4 regions of the Bacillus sp. P4_E1 genome follow, and region 3 is predicted to be linked to each of the others. Evidence: riboswitches for the same ligand, from Rfam matches in the RefSeq annotation. Region 3 holds a riboswitch; each other region holds the start of a gene.
The links. Region 3 has a riboswitch for S-adenosylmethionine ahead of AC1DS7_RS13595 (M20 family metallopeptidase). Riboswitches for the same ligand answer to the same signal wherever they lie in the genome.
Positions count from the first base shown of each region.

Region 1: it holds a riboswitch for S-adenosylmethionine, as region 3 does, so the genes downstream of both, metI (cystathionine gamma-synthase/O-acetylhomoserine thiolyase) here and AC1DS7_RS13595 (M20 family metallopeptidase) in region 3, are expected to answer to the same signal.
Region 2: it holds a riboswitch for S-adenosylmethionine, as region 3 does, so the genes downstream of both, AC1DS7_RS23625 (ABC transporter permease) here and AC1DS7_RS13595 (M20 family metallopeptidase) in region 3, are expected to answer to the same signal.
Region 4: it holds a riboswitch for S-adenosylmethionine, as region 3 does, so the genes downstream of both, AC1DS7_RS08765 (YezD family protein) here and AC1DS7_RS13595 (M20 family metallopeptidase) in region 3, are expected to answer to the same signal.

Region 1 covers NZ_JBFUIV010000006.1:240,170-245,261, reverse strand. Annotated here, with positions in the region: gene AC1DS7_RS11325 (bifunctional homocysteine S-methyltransferase/methylenetetrahydrofolate reductase) at 1-713, opposite strand, end outside; SAM riboswitch class I at 784-893, opposite strand; SAM riboswitch class I at 1,096-1,209, shown strand; gene metI (cystathionine gamma-synthase/O-acetylhomoserine thiolyase) at 1,299-2,411, shown strand; gene metC (cystathionine beta-lyase) at 2,408-3,571, shown strand; gene AC1DS7_RS11310 (ArsR/SmtB family transcription factor) at 4,067-4,357, shown strand; gene AC1DS7_RS11305 (class I SAM-dependent methyltransferase) at 4,508-5,092, opposite strand, start outside.
Region 2 covers NZ_JBFUIV010000021.1:64,765-69,856, forward strand. Annotated here, with positions in the region: gene AC1DS7_RS23615 (ABC transporter ATP-binding protein) at 1-7, opposite strand, end outside; gene AC1DS7_RS23620 (ABC transporter permease) at 1-968, opposite strand, end outside; gene AC1DS7_RS23625 (ABC transporter permease) at 985-1,902, opposite strand; SAM riboswitch class I at 2,040-2,145, opposite strand; gene AC1DS7_RS23630 (DUF3951 domain-containing protein) at 2,541-2,693, shown strand; gene AC1DS7_RS23635 (hypothetical protein) at 2,712-3,215, opposite strand; gene AC1DS7_RS23640 (multidrug effflux MFS transporter) at 3,466-4,725, opposite strand; gene AC1DS7_RS23645 (DUF3981 domain-containing protein) at 4,843-5,092, opposite strand, start outside.
Region 3 covers NZ_JBFUIV010000008.1:148,957-154,048, forward strand. Annotated here, with positions in the region: gene AC1DS7_RS13580 (SDR family oxidoreductase) at 1-542, opposite strand, end outside; gene AC1DS7_RS13585 (Lrp/AsnC family transcriptional regulator) at 710-1,150, shown strand; gene AC1DS7_RS13590 (DUF2199 domain-containing protein) at 1,285-1,818, shown strand; gene AC1DS7_RS13595 (M20 family metallopeptidase) at 1,924-3,129, opposite strand; SAM riboswitch class I at 3,218-3,319, opposite strand; gene AC1DS7_RS13600 (AAA domain-containing protein) at 3,395-5,092, opposite strand, start outside.
Region 4 covers NZ_JBFUIV010000005.1:61,347-66,438, forward strand. Annotated here, with positions in the region: gene lysA (diaminopimelate decarboxylase) at 1-1,123, shown strand, start outside; SAM riboswitch class I at 1,241-1,349, shown strand; gene AC1DS7_RS08765 (YezD family protein) at 1,422-1,565, shown strand; gene AC1DS7_RS08770 (phosphoadenylyl-sulfate reductase) at 1,653-2,357, shown strand; gene sat (sulfate adenylyltransferase) at 2,397-3,533, shown strand; gene cysC (adenylyl-sulfate kinase) at 3,546-4,139, shown strand; gene AC1DS7_RS08785 (nitrite/sulfite reductase) at 4,151-5,092, shown strand, end outside.

The DNA of each region.
Region 1 (5,092 bases), on a different contig from region 3:
CGCCCTTCCACATAATTCGGGAGACCTGCATTCGGATATGCTGATAAATAGCCATTTTGAGGAATCGATATCATTTTGAAAGCTTCCGTCATGTGAAGCGGGCCTAGTTGACAGTTCAACCCAACAACATTGGCACCGTAATCTAAAAGCTGTTTTAATATTTCATTGACATCATTCCCATTTTGAGTCGTACCTGCCTCATGTAACGCTAACTGAGCAACAATCGGAATATTCGTTTGTTTACGCAATACTTTAACCGCATGCAATAATTCAAATTCATCATAAAAAGTTTCTAATAGTAATCCATCAACCTGTTCTTCTAGTAAAGCACCTGCCTGCTCAAGTAACATAAATTCTCGCTCTATATCAGTCGTTGTAACAGCACCAATATGTTTCATACCTCCAATTGTCCCTAAAATTGCATTCCGATCTGTTACTGATGCTTTCGCAATATTCACTGCCGCTTTATTAATTTGGACAACTTGATTTTCTAGACCATACATGCGGAGTTTCGCTTCATTCGCACCATACGTATTCGTTTGAATAACATCTGCTCCAGCAGCTACATATTGTTTATGGATCGATATAATTAAGTCCGGATCAGACAAATTCAATTCTTCAAAACTACTTTGTAAACCATGCGAATGTAATAACGTTCCAACCGCACCATCACCTATTACAATTCCTTTTGATAATAAATCTAGTAATTTCACGAATCTCCCTCATTTCTATCAATATAAAAACCCCCTCTTCACTTTGAAGAGGGGGACATAATTGTTCCTCCTCTTATTATGCAAAACACACGTTTTGCAGGTTTTAGCACCGTTTCAAACATTTAGTTTGAAGGTTGCCGGGTTTCACAGGGCCTTTCCCTCCACCGCTCTCAATAAGAGTTTGTCTTTATTATTTTATTTATGTAGCTAAAAGGAAATACGTTCCCCTTTTAACAATGTTTGTTAATTTTTTATAAATTTAGCACGCACTAAAATAAAAGTCAATGACACTTGCGGAAAAATAAAAATTATTTAAAATAAAGTTGCAATTCAAATATCTTTTGTTGTAAAGTTAAAACCATAATAAAATTTCATACGAACATTCTTATCTAGAGAGGTAGAGGGACTGGCCCTTTGACGCCTCAGCAACCATTAACATTCATTCGTTAATAAGGTGCTAATTCCAGCAAATTGTGAAAGATTTGACAGATGAGAAGAAGACTCTATTCAATCCGAAAGCCTTCTTCTTAGAAGGCTTTTTTTATTTTCACTTAGTCGTTCACTTTAAAAAGGGGGAATTTTCACATGTCAACAATCGAAACAAAACTAGCACAAATCGGGAACCGTAGCGAAGCTACAACAGGAACGGTTAATCCACCTGTTTATTTCTCAACTGCTTATCGTCACGAAGGAATTGGTAAATCTACTGGATTTGACTATTCAAGAACTGGAAATCCGACTCGTGGCCTTTTAGAACAGGCAATTGCAGACTTAGAAAGCGGTGAGCAAGGGTATGCCTGTAGTTCAGGAATGGCGGCTGTTCTCCTTGTCCTTTCACTATTCCGTTCCGGAGATGAGCTTATCGTATCTGAAGACTTATACGGGGGAACATATCGTCTATTTTCCGAACATGAAGACAAGTGGAATATTCGATGTAGATACGTAGATACACAATCTATTAAACAAATTGAGCAAGCAATCACATCTCAAACGAAGGCTATTTTCATAGAAACACCGACTAATCCATTAATGCAAGTAACTGATATCGTAAGTGTAGCAAGTGTAGCGAAAAGGCACGGACTACTTCTTATTGTAGATAACACGTTCTATACGCCTTATATACAGCAACCATTAACAGAAGGTGCAAACATCGTCCTTCATAGCGCAACTAAATATTTAGGCGGTCATAACGATGTACTAAGCGGACTTGTCGTTGCGAAAGGGAAATCTCTTTGCGAGGAGCTTGCTCATTATCATAATGCCTCTGGTGCTGTCTTAAGCCCGTTTGATTCATGGCTATTAATTCGAGGCATGAAGACTTTAGCACTTCGCATGAAACAGCATGAAGAAAACGCTCATGCAATTGTTGCTTATTTAAATGATGAAGATGGTGTGACAGATGTATTTTATCCAGGAAGAGGTGGTATGATTTCATTTCGCCTTCAAGATGAAACTTGGATTAATCCTTTCTTACAATCTTTATCCTTAATTACATTTGCTGAAAGTCTTGGCGGTGTCGAAAGTTTAATGACTTATCCAGCAACGCAAACTCATGCCGATATTCCAGAAGATGTTCGAACAGCACGTGGTGTGTGTAATCGTCTTCTCCGTTTTTCAGTCGGCATCGAAAATAGCAACGACTTAATTCAAGACTTAAAGCAAGCAATTAAACTTGTAAAAGAAGGTGTAAGAATATGAGTTATTCCATAGATACGCTTTTACTGCATAATCAATACAAGCATGACTCACATACAGGAGCTGTTAACGTTCCCATCTATAACACATCAACATTCCATCAGTTTGATGTAGATGCTTTCGGAAAGTATGACTATAGTAGATCTGGAAATCCAACACGTGAAGCTCTTGAAGATATCATTGCTTTATTAGAAGGCGGGACAAAAGGATTTGCCTTTGCATCAGGCATTGCAGCCATTTCTACTGCATTTCTCCTTCTTTCACAAGGTGACCATGTTCTTATTTCAGAAGATGTATATGGAGGCACTTATCGAATTGTTACTGAAGTTCTCTCCCGTTATGGTGTTTCACATACATTTGTTGATATGACCAATGTGGAAGAAGTAAAAGAAAACATTAAACCAAATACGAAGCTCTTTTATGTAGAAACACCTTCTAACCCACTTTTAAAAGTGACAGATATTCGCGCTGTTTCTAATCTTGCAAAATCTATTGGTGCTCTTACTTTTGTTGATAATACATTTTTGACACCACTATTTCAAAAACCGCTTGATCTTGGCGCTGATGTCGTTCTTCATAGCGCTACAAAGTTTATTGCTGGTCATAGCGATGTCACCGCCGGATTAGCTGTCGTAAAAGATGAAGAACTCGCTCAAAAGCTCGGCTTTCTACAAAACGCTTTTGGTGCTATTTTAGGACCGCAAGATTGTTCTCTCGTGCTTCGCGGCATTAAAACATTGCATGTACGTCTCGAACATTCAGCTGCAGGTGCCAACAAAATCGCAAATTTTTTACAAGAGCACACTAAAGTTCAAAATGTCTATTATCCTGGCTTACAAACACATCTTGGATTTGACATTCAACAATCTCAAGCTACATCAGCCGGAGCTGTCCTATCTTTCACTTTACAATCAGAAGACGCACTCCGCCAATTTTTATCAAAAGTAAAATTACCTGTCTTCGCAGTTAGTTTAGGTGCTGTCGAATCGATTCTTTCCTACCCAGCTAAAATGTCACATGCAGCTTTATCACAGGAAGCACGTGATGAAAGAGGGATTTCCAATTCATTACTCCGTTTATCGGTTGGCCTTGAAAATGTTGACGATTTAATATCCGATTTTGAAAATGCCCTTTCTTATGTAGAAGAACCTGTAAATGCATAAAGGGAAGAAACGAAGCTGTGTACGAATAATAAAACTCTTCAAGAAATAAAATAGTTGTTTAAAAAGATGAACTCTAGAATAAATGACTGATGACTTGATTATTCTAAGATGTATCAGTTACATCCAAACATTTCATTATCATCATAATCAGCTTCTTTTCTTTTAACCTGTTATATATTCTATATATAACATTATAATTCCTTTGTCATATTATTTTAAAAATTTTGTATATTCATTTGAAAGAATAAGAAAATCATGATAAAATTGTGTTACGAATATATCTATATCTTTCAATTTTTGAAACGCATCAAAATTTTCACTCAAAAATGTCATTTTACAAAACTGTGCAAATTTATCTATTTTATTTACATCAGGGTCTCTTTTCTTACAATTTCTTTACTTTAGGACTTTTTTTCTGCAACAACTGTTTTCTTTTCTTTGATTTTTTGGTATGTATAGTATGGTATAACAGCTCACACGGAGGTGGAAAAGAACATGTTAGAAACCTTTCAAAAAGAAATAGAACTATATGAAAGCAATGCAGAATTATTGAAAGTGCTTGCTCATCCTGTTCGCTTATGTATTGTAAAGGGATTAATTGAACGTGGCCCAAGCAACGTTTCTACAATGTACACAGGCTTAAACATGCCACAATCTACAATTTCACAGCATTTAGCAAAGTTAAAAAGTGCTAAAATCGTTTCTAGTGAAAGAAAAGGATTGGAAATTTACTACAAAGTAGAAAACGAAACAATCATTCAACTCGTTCGCGTATTATTAGGTTAGGGACCTATAGACAGAGAAAAAGAGTGTATTCTATATTTTTCATCTCATATCTTTAATATAAATATATATCATGAGAGAAAATATATAATGCTACATAATTAAAAGTCGTATTAAAAAACAAGACACAGAAAATACTGTGTCTTGTTTTTTTCATATTGTTAAATATTGATTCAAAAGTAAATTCTTCATATCTTTTGTGTGTATAACAACATCGAAAGCATTACCTAATCCTCCGTTCAAAATCATAGAGCGAATAGCTCTATTTAGTTTTTGAGTTTCAGAAAAAGGGTTGGTATCTTGATGGCTAGCAAGCTGATCTAATATTCCTGCTGCTAACAAAAACTCTGATTGCTTCCTATGCCATATCGTATTAATTCCTTGTAGCTCAAAATTCATCTTCAACTCATCCCAATGAACATGCGTAGTAAGGTCCATTTCTCCTGGATATGCAAGAGGATTACGAATTAGCTTGTGCTTATAATATCCTCTTAAACTTCCTTCACGATGTGCAGGATGCATCCATTCTTCTTTTGTATATCCATAATCAACTGTAATACATATACCTTTCTGAAACCATTTCGCAATCTCTTCTATATACTCTTCCATTGCAATAGGCACTTCAAAGCGCTGCCCCTCAGCAATATGAATGTTATATTTCAATAAGTAACGACCGACTCTTTTCTCTATCGGTCTAAATACTTCTGTAAGGTTTCCCTCATCTGTATACGTGATACG
Region 2 (5,092 bases), on a different contig from region 3:
GTGCCATGTTTTTTCTCCTTTCGATTACGTTTTACGATTTTCGGATCAATCGCATCTTGCAAACCATCACCAATCGCATTAAATGCGAACATGATGAATGCAATCATGATTGCCGGGAAGAAAAGTTGCCACCACTCTCCGCTTAGTAATGTCCCGAGTGCATCGTTTGTCATCGTGCCCCAGCTCGCTGCTGGTGATTGTACTCCAAGTCCGATAAAACTTAAAAATGATTCTGAGAAAATAGCTGCTGGAATTGTGAATGATAAATTGACGATAATAATCCCTGTTAAGTTTGGAATTAAATGCCCATATATAATTTTCATATGAGATGTACCTAATCGCTCTGCTGCAATAACAAATTCTCTTTGTTTCAATGAAAGTACTTGCGCCCGAATGAGACGTGCCATGCCAATCCATCCCGTTAACGCAAGAGCTATAATAATTGTAAAAAGTCCTGGTTTCATAATGATTAATAGTAAAATAACAATCAGTAAATATGGGATACCGTATAACACTTCAATCCCTCTTATAATCCACTCATCAATTAACGTTCCAAGACGATTACGTCCTCTCACATATCCACTAAAGCCACCGATAAGTACACCAAGCCCTATATCAAGAGCTGCTGCTACCAATCCAACTGTTAATGAAATTTTCCCACCAGCCCAAGTACGCGCCCAAATATCTCTCCCTAAATCGTCTGTTCCGAACCAATGCTCACTACTAGGCGGTAAATTAGTTGCTTCTTTTACTTGTTCACTCGCAGTAAATGGCGTTAAACTTTCGCCAATAAGCGAGAAAACAATAATTAGTAATAACGTCACTGCCCCTAAAACTGCTATAGGGTTTGATATAAACTTGCGAAACACTTCCTTTTTCCGGCTAATCGTTTGCTGATCTTTATTTATCGTTAATTCTTTTTTCTCTTCATTCGTTAATAACTGGTCATTAATTTCATAAGCCCCCATTTAAACATCACCCTCCTTACGTAATAGAACGAATGCGCGGATCAACAATACGATGAATGATATCTGTAATAAAAATACATACAATTAATAGCGCACTATAGAAAATGGTTGTTCCCATAATCACCGGATAATCTCGGTTGAAAATACTGTCTACAAAATATTTTCCTAAACCAGGAATTGAAAAGATTTTTTCAATAACGAAAGTCCCTGTTAAAAGTCCAGCCATTAATGGGCCAACAAATGTAAGTACCGGAACAATCGCATTTCGAAGAGCATGTCTTATAATGATTTTCTTAATTGGTATACCTTTCGCTCTCGCTAGCTTAATATAATCACTCTGCAACACTTCAATCATATTAGAGCGAACAAATCTTGTAATAACTGCGATTGGTCCTAACGCTAATGCGAAGGAGGGTAATACAGTATGCTCAAATGTTCCCCAAGACGCCACTGGTAGTAATTCAAATTGTATGGCGAATACTTGTATAAATAGTGGTGCTAAAATAAAACTAGGAATAGAAATACCGAGAATCGCAAGCAAGCTCACACTATAATCAATCACTTTCCCATGATATAGCGCGGCAAATGTACCTGCGGCAATTCCGACTAACAATGAAATAACAAGTGCTTGTAAACCAATAATTGCTGATGGTCCAAAACCAGTTGTTATAATTTCCGATACACCTTGACCTGTCGATTGAACAGATTCGCCAAAATCAAAATGAACTACCCCATCCAAATAAGCAACATACTGATTCCATAACGGTTCATCAAGGTGATACTTCGCTCTCATGTTTTGTATTACTTCTTCAGGAAAGATTTTCGCATCTGATGAAAACGGATCACCTGGAATAATATGCATAATTAAAAATGTTACTGTCGTAATGACCCATAGCGTGAATACCATAACCGATAGTTTTTTAATAACATACACTTCAATAACCCCCTAAACAAATGAATTTACTTTGTTTTATTGACATATTTGTTGCCATTACTCCTTCTCTACTTCTTAAAACACAAAAAGCCTTGATCTTAAAAAATAAGATCAAGGCTTAATAAACGAAGGCCCATCACTTATCTTTCAAGACTTGCTTGCTGGAATTAGCACGGTGTTCCTGTTACAGAACCCGCTGCTGAGGTGTCATAGGGCCAGTCCCTCTACCTCTCTGGATAAGTAAATTGCTATATTATTATTTGGTTCAAATTGTATATTTTGAATTATAATTCTGAAAAAATGAAAAGTCAATCAAATTGGATATATTTAGAAAAATCAGTTTTCTATTATATTAGTTATTGAAATTACAATCTTTCGCTTATAATAAAAAGAAATTGTATTAAAGGAGTTATAAGATGGATCCACTACTTCTGGCTACTATAGGATTGCCATTAACAATCGTAATACTTGTACTTGTCATCATCGGCTTCTATAAAGTGAAACTTTAATCAGTAGGGGTTTTGTTCATCCCCCACTGATTATCAGCCCTCACCAATCGGGCTTTTACGGGCAGTTGATCCCCTACCTAACTTCTTTGCTTTCACTGAACTTTGAGGTGGGGGTCTTACTGCCCGTTAATGCGGGATAAACTCTTCATTAAAAAGAAAAGCATCACTTCTTTTTACACTCCATTCGATAATATTACTGGACAAACAATTTCAGAATTTCACGAAGAACAGAAGATATTAGTATCCGAGGATGAAGACGGAGATGGTAAAAAGAAAAAATAACCTTGCGCATGCGCAAGGTTATTTTTTCGCCTCTGTTTGAAAGCGTTTATAGTATGTCGATGCTGTTGAAAAATTAACTTCTATATCACGAATCAACGATGAATCTTCTTCTTTAGCTAACTTCTGTAATTTTTTCATCGCTTGTTCTGCTTCATTTAAGAAACCAACATATAGTTCATGTTCATCCTCTTTCGACTTCGGCACACGAATTTCTTTACGCATATGATCAATATCTTCTAACATGCCCGTTGTTACCGTTCGCACGTCTTCTTTATATTTAGCACTAGTTATTTCCTTACCGCCCTTTTCTTTTGCCACTTCAAATAACTGTAGTGCTTTATTAATTTCTTTATTCATTTTCATATCGTATTTTTCATGTACTGCACGGTATTCTTTCATCTCTTCTGTTTGCTCAGTAGATTGCTCTACCTTTTCTTTCGGTTCTTTCGTATCTTTATTTCCATTACACCCTGCTAGAAGGAGCATACTTCCCATTACAGCAATACCCAAAACCTTCTTCATCTCTTCTTCTCCTTTTATCTACAGCTATTACTCATTATAGTTTCTTTTATCTCCACTTGTTATTATACCGAGAACACCCTACTTTTTACACTTAAGACGAAATCTTAATATACACACCAACATTTTTGTCACAGTATCGTCACTTTATGCAAATAACTTTTGCATCACCTTACAACAATGTATAAGTTATTTCAAAGAAATGAAAAAAGAGCTGATTCAACACATATTTGAATCAGCTCTTTTTTATAAATTAAGCCTCTAAATTTTGTCTTTGTTGCAGTTCAAACTGCTTTTCACTTCTTCTGGCCATAAATAGATAACATAATACAGCACCAATTTCACAAAGAGCTATCACAACCCCCATCGGTAATGCGGTATTGCTTCCGCCAATACCTACTAATGGTGCAACAAGTGCTCCTGAAATGAACTGTAATAATCCTAATAAGGCCGATGCTGTTCCTGCAGCTTGTTTCTGATTTCTCATCGCTAACGAGAAACCAGTTGTTGATACAACCCCGACACTTGATACAACAAGGAATAACGAGCATAAAACACCAATTAAACCTATTCCTAGTAAGATTGTCAGTAATAAAGATAGACCACCAATAGCTGCAATAATAATACCGGAAACGAATAACGTTTTCTCATTCACTTTCCCTGCTAAACGGCCCGTAACCTGACTAGCAATAATAATACCGATACCGTTAATCGCAAAGAATAAGCTAAATTGCTGTGGTGATGCTCCGTATATGTTCTGCAACACAAACGGTGAACCAGAAATATAAGCAAACATTGCAGCTGTTACTAATCCTTGCGACAGTGCATACCCCATAAATAAACGATCTTTCAGAAGCTTTCCGTATGTTGCAAGCGTTCCTGATAATCCACCTGTCTCTCTTTCTTCAGGAGGTAATGTTTCACGTAATACGAAAGTAGCTGATATTAGCATGAATACACTAATTGCTCCAAGAACGATAAAAACGCCGCGCCATGATGTGAACTGTAATAATTGCCCTCCAATAATCGGTGCCAAAATAGGCGCTGCTCCGTTTACTAACATAAGCAGTGAGAAAAACTTCGTCATTTCAGAACCTGAATACATATCACGTACCATTGCACGTGATATAACGATACCAGCAGATCCTGAAGCACCTTGTAAGAAACGTAAAAGCACTAAACTCCAAATCGATGGTGCAACAGCACAAAGTAAAGAAGAAGCAACATAAATAATAAGAGCGATAATAAGAGGTTTGCGTCTTCCGTAAATGTCACTAATTGAACCAATAAATAACTGCCCTACTGAAAGCCCAAGCAGACAAGCAGTTAATGTAAGCTGCGCGAGGGATGCACCCGTTTGTAAATCATCCGTTAACTTTGGTAAAGAAGGCAAATACATATCAATAGATAATGGCCCAATTGCCGTAAGTGTCCCTAATACAAGAATCATCCATAACCTGTTTGTCTTTACAGGTTTATATATTTCGTGATTAACTCCATTCACTTTTTCCATTCACCCTTTCATATAAACACTTAATCGTAACAATTATAGTTACAACATGAATATACGTCAAGTATACCGTATTTTCCTGTTTAATAATGTAAAAAAAGCGATAGAATCTCTATCGCTTTACTTTTTCAAATTACTATTTGTAAATTTAGATACAGATGCCATCATTTCTCCTGTGTCTAAATATGTGATTTGAATTGGATCTCCTACTTCTGTAAACATTGCATATGGGAATTTCTTCGCCGGTACCATGAATACTTTTTGCTCGTTTTCTAATAGTACGTACACAATCGTATTTTCACCTGATTTTTCTTTATACACACGTTGTACAGTACCTTCTTTTTGCGCTTCTTTCCCATTTGAAGTCGGT
Region 3 (5,092 bases):
CTTTCTCCAAGCTGTTTAGCTAGAGGAAGTGTCATCGTATTTAATGCCCCTTTACTTAAACCGTATGCAATTGATCCTGTAAAACCAAGTCGTACTTCGGCCGATGAAATGTTAATAATGCGCCCTTCTGCTCGTAGTAATGGTAATGTTTGCTGAATTAAGAAGAATGGTCCCTTAATATTTACGGCCATAATTTCATCAAAAACTTTTTCTGTCGTATTTTCAATTGTTCCTTGTGTACCTATCCCTGCATTGTTTACTAAAATATCAATCTCTGATGTACCAACTCTTATTTGTAATTCATTCTTCAATTGTTCTACTATCTTTTTGACACCATCAATTGAATTGAAATCCGCTTCAATTAAGAATGCCTTTCCTCCATTAGATTCAATCTCACTAATTGTTTCATCTGCAGCTGCTTTATTTCGGCCATAGTGAATTGCAACTAATGCACCGTCGTTTGCCAATCTCATCGCAATCGCACGACCAATACCGCGACTCGCCCCTGTTACTAACGCTACTTTCCCATCAAGATTCTTCATTTTTTCCACCCTTCCTAAATTTTCGTTTAATAAATCCTATACTTATATTTTTAAGCAAATACTAATAATTTTAAATATAGATTTATAGGTAATTTAGTTCCTTCACTTATGATATTATAGTTATAATTTGCGATTTACTTTAGAAAATAAAAAAGGGGGGCTATCCAATGCAAAACGCAGTAAAACTAGATGAAATTGACCATAAAATTATGAACTTGTTGTATGAAAATGCGAGAATTTCTGTTTCAGAAATAGGACGTATTATATCCATGACGCAGCCTGCTGTAAAAGAACGCATTAACAAACTTGAAAATCAAGGCGTTATAGCTGCATACCGAACGAAATTTGAGCCTTCTAAAATTAATAAGAACATTCAAGCATTCATCATGTTTAAAACGAGTCAATGCTCTGATTTCATCCAATTTTGTAATGCCGCTCCCGAAGTAACTGATTTATATCGAATTAGCGGGGAGTTTAATTATATGATGAAGGTCATGAGCGATTCGATGGATTCTCTCGCTACATTTTTAGACTCCTTAATGCAATTTGGATTATCGTCTCCTTTAATTGTTTTAAAGAGTGAGTTTGAGGAGAAATTGTCGTTCTGATAAAAGGATACGTATTATCCTCCGCTAACATTAAAAGTTGCTTCTTTGTGAGAGAAATCAACAAAATAAATGATATAATCTATTTAAAATCAAATGATCAAACACAATTGATATAGATGGTTAGGAGAAAATTAATGAACGAAAAAATAGGCTATGTTTGTAAATTTTGCGGAGTATTTCACGATGAACTCCCTATATGTTATGGGAATGAGGCTCCCGATTATTTTTACTATATCCCTGAAGAAGAGCTAGAGAGTCGAGTTGAAATGGATGAAGATCTATGTGTAATTGATGATGAATATTTCTTTATGAAAGGTTGTATTGAAATTCCAGTTTTAGATGGAGAGGGACCTTTTATATGGGATGTATGGGTATCTTTAAGTGAAACAAACTTCCAAAAGACGCTTGATTACTGGGAAACGAAAGGAAGAGAAAACGAATTAGAGCCAATGTTTGGTTGGTTATCTACCCAACTTCCTTGTTATCCAGATACAGTAAGTTTAAAAACAATGGTTCATACTAGAGAAATCGGTTACAAACCTTATATTGAACTCGAACTAACAGACCATCCATTATCTATTGAACAAAAAGATGGTATTAAACTAGATCGCATCCAAGAAATTGCTGAAGAAATTTGTTATCAAAATAACGAAGAAATAAATGATTAGTAAATAAAAAAGAACATTGAAAAATCAATGTTCTTTTTTATTACATTTTCACTTATTAATCAGATTTCTTTTCGAAAAGAGAACACTCAACTGTATTTTAACCACCTACCCCTGATTCCTCTGCTCCTCCCTAAACTCCTCCTTAACCTTTTCTAACAACCCTTCTTCTGTAATTAATCGATACGCTGTATTTGCTAGTGCTTTTGCGGATGTAATTAATGCTTTATCTCCTAATTCTGAACGTGCTGCTTCTCTAAATTCATTCGTATGCGCAATTAAGTCATCTGGACCGATTTTAATGTACGGATGAATTGTCGGTACAACTTGGCTTACATTTCCTGCATCCGTTGAGCCGATTCCTACTCTTTCTTTACGGTTTACCTCTTCACCTTGTAGTTCTAACTCTTCCGCTACGACGTCATTAAATGTTTTTGTTACGAGTAGTTCATCGATTTCATTTTGGAATTGATGAATTTTTACTTTTGTGCCTGTTGCTAACGCTGCTCCTTGTGCGATGTTTCTTACTTTCTCTGTTACTTCCGCACATCTTTTTCTCGTTGCAGCACGGATGAAGAACCTTGCTGCGGCGTAGTCAGGAATAATGTTAGGTGCTTTCCCGCCCTCAGTAATAACACCATGAATTCTCACATCTGATGGGAGTTGTTGGCGAAGTGCATTAATACTGTTATACAGCTGGATAATCGCATCTAATGCGTTAATTCCTTCTTCTGGTGAGGCCGCTGCGTGAGCTGTTTTTCCGTAAAAATGAAAATCTAGTGGATCAACTGCTAGTGACGGACTCGTTGGAGCTGTTTTTCCGCTCGGATGAATCATAAGCGCCGCATCAATGTTTTTAAATAAGCCAGCTTTCACATAACTCGATTTTGCGCTACCATTTGGCCCGCCCTCTTCTGCTGGTGTTCCGAACACGACAACTTCTCCGCCGATTTCCTCAAGCGTTTCTGATAACGCGATCGCTGCTGCAACGCTAATTGTGCCAATTAAATTGTGACCACATGCATGACCGAGTCCTGGTACAGCGTCATACTCAGCTAAAAATGCGATGACTGGTCCTTGTTTCCCTGAACTTTTTCGCGCGATAAATCCTGTTTCATGCCCAGCTATATTGTGCTGCAACTGAAATCCTGCGCTTCCTAACAACAAACTTAACGTTCTTGATGCGTAAAATTCTTGGTTACCAATCTCCGGATTCGCATGAATATTATGACTTGTTTCTATGTACTTTTCCTTATTTCTTTCTATACTCTCTTCAATTGTTTTTCTTTGTGACGTTACTCCTGTCGCTCCCATTTTTCTTCCTCCTTTTATTTTCACGTAAAAAAGCCTCTTTCTAAAAGATAGAAAGAGGCTTCTGTATATACAGTCAAAATGAGCTTCTTTCTTATCTTTCAAGTTACCTTGCTGGAATTGGCACAGTATTCATAAAGAATCCGCTGCCGAGGTGTCATAGGGCCAGTCCCTCAACCTCTCGTGATAAGAATTTTCATAAAATTATATTAAATTATTTTCATTCTAAGTTCATTCCAGGCAAAAGTCAAGGAATTCCTATCTGAATTTACCGAATATCTAAAAACCCTTTTAATACGCCAATTGTTTCAGGTGCTTGTAATCTTGCACATATGTACGGAAATTCCATACTACCTTCAAACATCATTTGAGATGTAAGAGGTGCTCCTGCCCAAAAGATTTCATCATCGATTACGATAAACGGGAATGCTTTATTTTGTCTTTGTAACTTTACATTTTTTAACGGAACTGGTCCATCACTATACACTGTTATTTGCGCATTTGTACGCATTAACGCTTGCCAGACTCGCTTATCCACTTGCTTTGTACTTGGAAGTGAAATGATAATTTTTCGTTTTGCGGCTAAAATATCTTTCAATAACCCTTTCGGCTCTTCAAGATTCATTTCCATAAACCAGCGTAAACGTTTCGAGATCTTTCGCTCCCACAATTGTCTTGATGTCGTGCGATCATACACATCTCCGTGACGTTCTATATGAGCTGTTAATTGCGATAACGCTTGTTTTCTCGAAAGATTTTTACGCATGTAGTGGCAATCTGATAATTGAATGAACTTCCCTCTCGCTCTTGTCACTGCAACGTTGACGAGGCGATGATTTTTATGGTCAAAGAATAACACGCCAGGTCGTTCTTGCGGATAACTATCTACCGTATCAAAGATCATCATATCTCTTTCAGACCCTTGAAACTTATGAACTGTCGCCGCTAAAACTGGTATGTTTTGATATTTCGTTTTCTGCAACATTTCTCTAATACACGTTGATAAAAAACGGGACTGTGCCCTGTAAGGCGTAACTACACCGATAGATTGAACACCGTCTAACAATCCAATTAACATCATTTGCATCGCTACTAAACCAGACATAATATTAAAACGAGAACCGGAAGCAGCGTCTTTTAAAGAAAAGGCTCCCATTAAGCTCGTATCAAATAAAACACTCGCCTCATTTGCGAACGGTTGCAGTTTCGCAAGTTCTTTACGCTCTGAAACAGATGGATGATCGTACACTCTATTTTTATAAATAAATGAATTCGTAAACTTAGATATATCCGTATGCATACGTCTTTGCTCCTGCAGCATAAAAAGGTTCGGATGTGCTTCTGATTTATTTACAGAATCAACAATCCCTGCATGATAAAACATATCTTCACCGAGCCATTTTCGAACGAGTTCATGGTTCGCCATCGCAATCGGAGGTAACTGTAAAAAGTCACCACAAACGACAATACGTTTCCCAAGTGAAGCAGCTAATGCGATTTGCGGAACATAAGCCATACTTACTTCATCTACGACAACTAAATCAAATGTACGCTCATAAATAAGTGAATCAATTGCACATTTCGATAAAGTCGCACCGATTACTTTCGCATTTTCAATGTATTCTTTTTCTACTTCTTTAATTTTCGCTTTTTGCTTTCGAAGATCACTTTCAATCTCTTGTATACGCTTCTTATCAGCAGAAGTCGCTTTATATGATAAAATCTTTTCACGAAGATCTTGTCGCGTCTCTTCTAAATAGAGTCTTTCTTCTCCCCAAGATCCATTCGTCGTTTCAACTAACTTCGATGCAAGTAACGTTTCATGATTTCGTATATGTTCATGTTGACTATAACCGTAACGAACAATTTCTCCAGGCGTCCATTTCTTCTTCTTCTCAATTTGCTTCGTTACTTCACTCATTAATACGTCTACTGCCGCATTACTATGAGCTAACACAAGTACCGA
Region 4 (5,092 bases), on a different contig from region 3:
CAAGGCGTTCTTGTGCATGGAGATGTGCCGAGTAGCTCGTGAAGAGAATATGTCTTTAGATGTTGTTTCTGGAGGAGAATTATATACTGCGCTCCAAGCTGGTTTTCCGGCATCGCGTATTCATTTTCACGGAAATAATAAAACAGAAGAAGAAATGATTATGGCTCTTCAGGCGAATATCGGTTGTTTTGTAGTAGATAATTTCTTAGAATTAGAAATCTTACATGATTTAGCAATGCAACATGGGAAATTTGTGAACATATTAATCCGTGTAACGCCTGGAGTAGAGGCACATACACACGAATATATAACAACAGGTCAAGAGGATTCGAAATTTGGATTTGGTGTTTCAAATGGTCAAGCGATGCAAGCAATTGAGCTTGCCTTGCAAAAATCAAATTATAATGTGCTAGGAATTCACTCGCACATCGGATCACAAATATTTGAAACGGCTGGATTTGTTCGAGCAATTGAAGTACTCCGCCAATTTTTAGAAGAAGTGAGAGAGCGAACACATTATGTGATGAAAGTATTAAATGTGGGCGGAGGTTTCGGTATACGTTATACGGATTCAGATACACCGTTAACACTTGAAACGTATGTGCACGCTGTAACAAGTACGATAAGAGAACAATTTACATTATGTGAATATCCGCTTCCAGAAATATGGGTTGAACCAGGTCGTAGTATCGTAGGTGATGCGGGAACAACACTTTATACAGTCGGAGCGGTGAAAGAGATTCCTGGCATTCGGAAATATGTTTCAGTCGATGGTGGAATGACAGATAATTTAAGACCAGCTCTATACGGAGCCCGTTATGAGGCGATGTTGGCGAATCGAGGGAATGATGAGAATGAGGAACTCGTTTCGATTGCTGGGAAATGCTGTGAAAGTGGAGATATGCTGATTTGGGATATTAACTTACCGCAAGTTGCTTCTTCTGATTTACTAGCAATTTCTTGTACGGGGGCATATGGGTACTCGATGGCGAATAATTATAATCGTATTCGTAGACCAGCTGTCGTCTTTGCAAAAGGCGGGACGTCACAAATTGTCGTAGAACGTGAAACATATGAAAATATCATTGGGAACGATCGCATACGTATTAAAGAGCTGGTGTGAATGAGAAAGAAGGAGTTGTCTAGTAAAGGCAACTCCTTTTAAAAAAAGAAAAATAATTAAATATATCGGAAAACTAGGATTGAAAAAAATCAGAATTGTGATAAAATACAAATACAAAGCTTATCAAGAGAAGCTGAGGGAACTGGCCCTACGAAGCTCGGCAACCTGCTTATAGAAAGCAAGGTGCTAAATCCAGCAAAATGGAATCCATTTTGAAAGATAAGGTAAAATATATTACCGAACAGTCTTTTCGAAATGGGAAAGATTTTTTTTATGAATAAAAAGGGGGGCTGTTTGCGTGAGCGTACGGGAGCATTTTGATGAAGTATCTGAGAAAATTCAAGCGATGCTTGCTGATATGAAATATGGTTCCATTACAATTGTTGTGCAAGATGGAAAAGTGATTCAATTAGAAAAAAGTGAAAAGGTTCGTTTAAAGTAAAAAGCGCTGACTAGAAAAACTAGAGGCGGTTTTAATCTATTTTTAATAGGTTAAAGCCGTCTTTTTGCTTTTACAGGGGGAAAAAACATGTTGACGTACGAAACGTGGAAAGAAAATAGTGTTTCATTTTCTGAAGAAGATGAAACGAAAGGCGCGCTATCAGTATTAAGTTGGGCTTATAACGAATATAAAGATGAAATTGTATATGCATGTAGCTTTGGGGTGGAGGGAATGGTTTTATTGCATCTTATAAACCAAGTAAATCCATCTGCTAAAGTTGTATTTTTGGATACAAATGTTCATTTTCAAGAAACGTACGAATTAATTAAGAAGGTACGCGAGAGATTTCCTTCATTAAATATTATAGAAAAACAGCCAGAACTTACACTCGATGAACAAGCGAAGCTTCATGGAGAGAAGTTATGGGAAAGTAATCCGAATCTTTGCTGTAGTATTAGAAAAATTTTACCGTTAGAAAAATCATTAGCAGCGGAAAAAGCGTGGATATCAGGCTTAAGAAGGGAACAATCAGAAACGCGTAAGCATACACAGTTTATAAATCAAGATCGTCGTTTTCAATCTATTAAAGTTTGTCCGCTCATTCATTGGACTTGGAAAGAAGTTTGGCGATATGTATATAAACATAGTTTGCCGTATAACCCATTGCATGATGTTGGCTATCCGAGTATTGGGTGTGAGAAATGTACATTACCTGTAGGTGATGGTGGCAACTCAAGAGATGGAAGATGGGCTGGGAAAATGAAGACGGAATGTGGCCTTCACTTTCAATGAGATAGATTTTGAAATAAAGCTAAGAAGGGATATAAGAAGATGAGTACAACAAATGAATTAGTAAACCGCATTGATGAAACATATGAAATATCGAACATTGTAAAGGAAATCGAGATAGACAAAATTGCACTTAGTGATTTAGAACTTTTGGCGACAGGAGGATATAGCCCTCTTACAGGATTTTTAGGGAAGAGAGATTATGATTCAGTAGTAGAAACGCTGCGTTTAGCAAATGGTAGCGTATGGAGTATACCGATTACACTACCGGTAACAGAAGAAGTAGCCGAGAAACTGCAGGCTGGAGAGGAAGTAAAACTTGTCAACGCAGGAAATGTATATGGTGTTATTCAAATAGAAGATATTTTTGTACCAGATAAAGAAAAAGAAGCGTTACTTGTATATAAAACGACGGATGAAGCACATCCAGGTGTGAAAAAATTATATGAACGACCAAACGTTTACGTTGGAGGAGCTATTATTCTTACAAAACGCTTTGGAAATAATCCGTTTCCTTCTTATCATTTAGATCCAATTGAAACGAGAGAAGAATTTAAAAAACGCGGTTGGAAAACAGTAGTTGGATTTCAAACGAGAAACCCAGTACATCGTGCCCATGAGTATATTCAAAAATCTGCCCTTGAAATTGTAGATGGTCTCTTTTTAAATCCGCTCGTTGGGGAAACGAAGTCAGATGATATTCCTGCTGATGTAAGGATGGAAAGCTATGAAGTATTACTTCAAAACTATTATCCGAAAGATCGTGTCTTTTTAGGTGTATTTCCTGCAGCAATGCGTTACGCAGGACCAAGGGAAGCGATATTTCATGCACTAGTAAGAAAGAACTTTGGTTGTACCCACTTTATTGTAGGGCGTGATCATGCTGGGGTAGGGGACTATTACGGAACATATGAAGCGCAGGAAATCTTTACGAATTTTACAGTAGAAGAGTTAGGGATTACGCCGTTATTTTTTGAACATAGTTTTTACTGCACGAAATGTGAAGCAATGGCTTCAACGAAAACATGTCCGCATGGAAAAGAAGACCGTGTCATCTTATCGGGTACGAAAGTACGAGAAATGTTAAGAAATGGTGAGATTCCGCCAAGTACATTTAGTCGTAAAGAAGTAGTGGAAGTGCTAATTAAAGGTTTGAAAAAAGAAGTAGTAACAGAATAGGGAGAGAATGAGATGGATACGAATATTACTTGGCATACAGCTTCTGTTTCAAAAGATGAGAGAAGAGTGAAGAATGGGCATCACAGTTTTGTAGTTTGGTTTACTGGTTTATCAGCTTCGGGCAAATCTACAGTAGCGAATGCGGTTGCTCGTAAACTATTTGAAAAGAATATCGGAAATTATGTGCTAGATGGGGATAACATTCGGCACGGTTTAAATAAAGACTTAGGTTTTTCTGAAAGTGATCGTATGGAAAATATAAGACGTATTGGCGAAGTGGCGAAGCTATTTGTAGATCAAGGTACTGTTGTCCTTACAGCGTTTATTTCACCATTTCAAGTAGATCGAAAACAAGTTAGGGATTTATTAGCGGCAGATGAGTTTATAGAAGTGTTTGTAAAATGTCCAATTGAAGAGTGTGAAAAACGTGATCCAAAAGGGTTATACAAAAAAGCGAGACAAGGTGATATTAAAGAGTTTACTGGTGTTGATTCACCGTATGAGGAACCAAAACAAGCAGAATTAATTGTAGAAACGCACAAGGATTCTATTGAAGAATGTGCAGAGCAAATTGTGAAGTACTTGCAAGAGCGTAGTTTCATATAGGGGGATAAAAGATGAGTTATGAAAAAGTGTGGGCTAATAATGAAAAATTAAATCAAACAGAGAAAAAGAAATTAGAGAAAGACGGATTAGAAATCTTTAATGATATTCCTTACTATGCGGAGAATGGATTTGAATCTATTCCGAAAGAAGAGTGGGACGCTTTTAAATGGGCGGGATTGTATTTGCAAAGACCGAAAGAAGCGGGCTATTTTATGATGCGTGTCAACATTCCTTCTGGAATTATTACAAATGCACAGGCAGAAGCACTTGCTTCTATCGCTGAAGATTATGGGCGTGATGTGTTAGATATTACGACAAGACAGGCGATTCAGTTTCATTGGTTAGAAATTGGGCAAATTCCGGATATTTTTAAAAGATTAGCGAGAGTTGGTTTATCTTCAGCAGGGGCATGTGGTGATATTACGCGTAATATTACAGGTAATCCACTTGCTGGAATTGATGCGAATGAACTATTTGATACAACATCGATTGTTAAAGAAATATACGATTACTTCCAACATAATGAAGAGTTTTCTAATCTACCACGTAAATTCAAAATGTCTATTAGTTCTAACATTTATAATTCAGCAAATGCAGAGATTAACTGTGTGGCATTTACACCCGCTACGAAAGAAATAGATGGTGAGAAAAAAATTGGTTTTCATATAAAAGTAGGGGGAGGCTTATCAGCTCGTCCGTACTTAGCGGAAGAATTAGATGTATTCGTTTTACCAGAAGAAGTGAAGGGGATAGCAATTGCAATTGCTACTATATTCCGTGATTTTGGATATCGTGAAAAGCGTCATTTAGCACGTTTGAAATTTCTTGTTGCTGACTGGGGTGCGGAGAAATTTAAAGAGAAACTAATAGAGTATACAGGCCCATTGCAAAGTAAAGGGGAAAGTGCTCTCAAAGGCTGGAATGCAGGATACTTTTATGGCGTTCAAGATCAA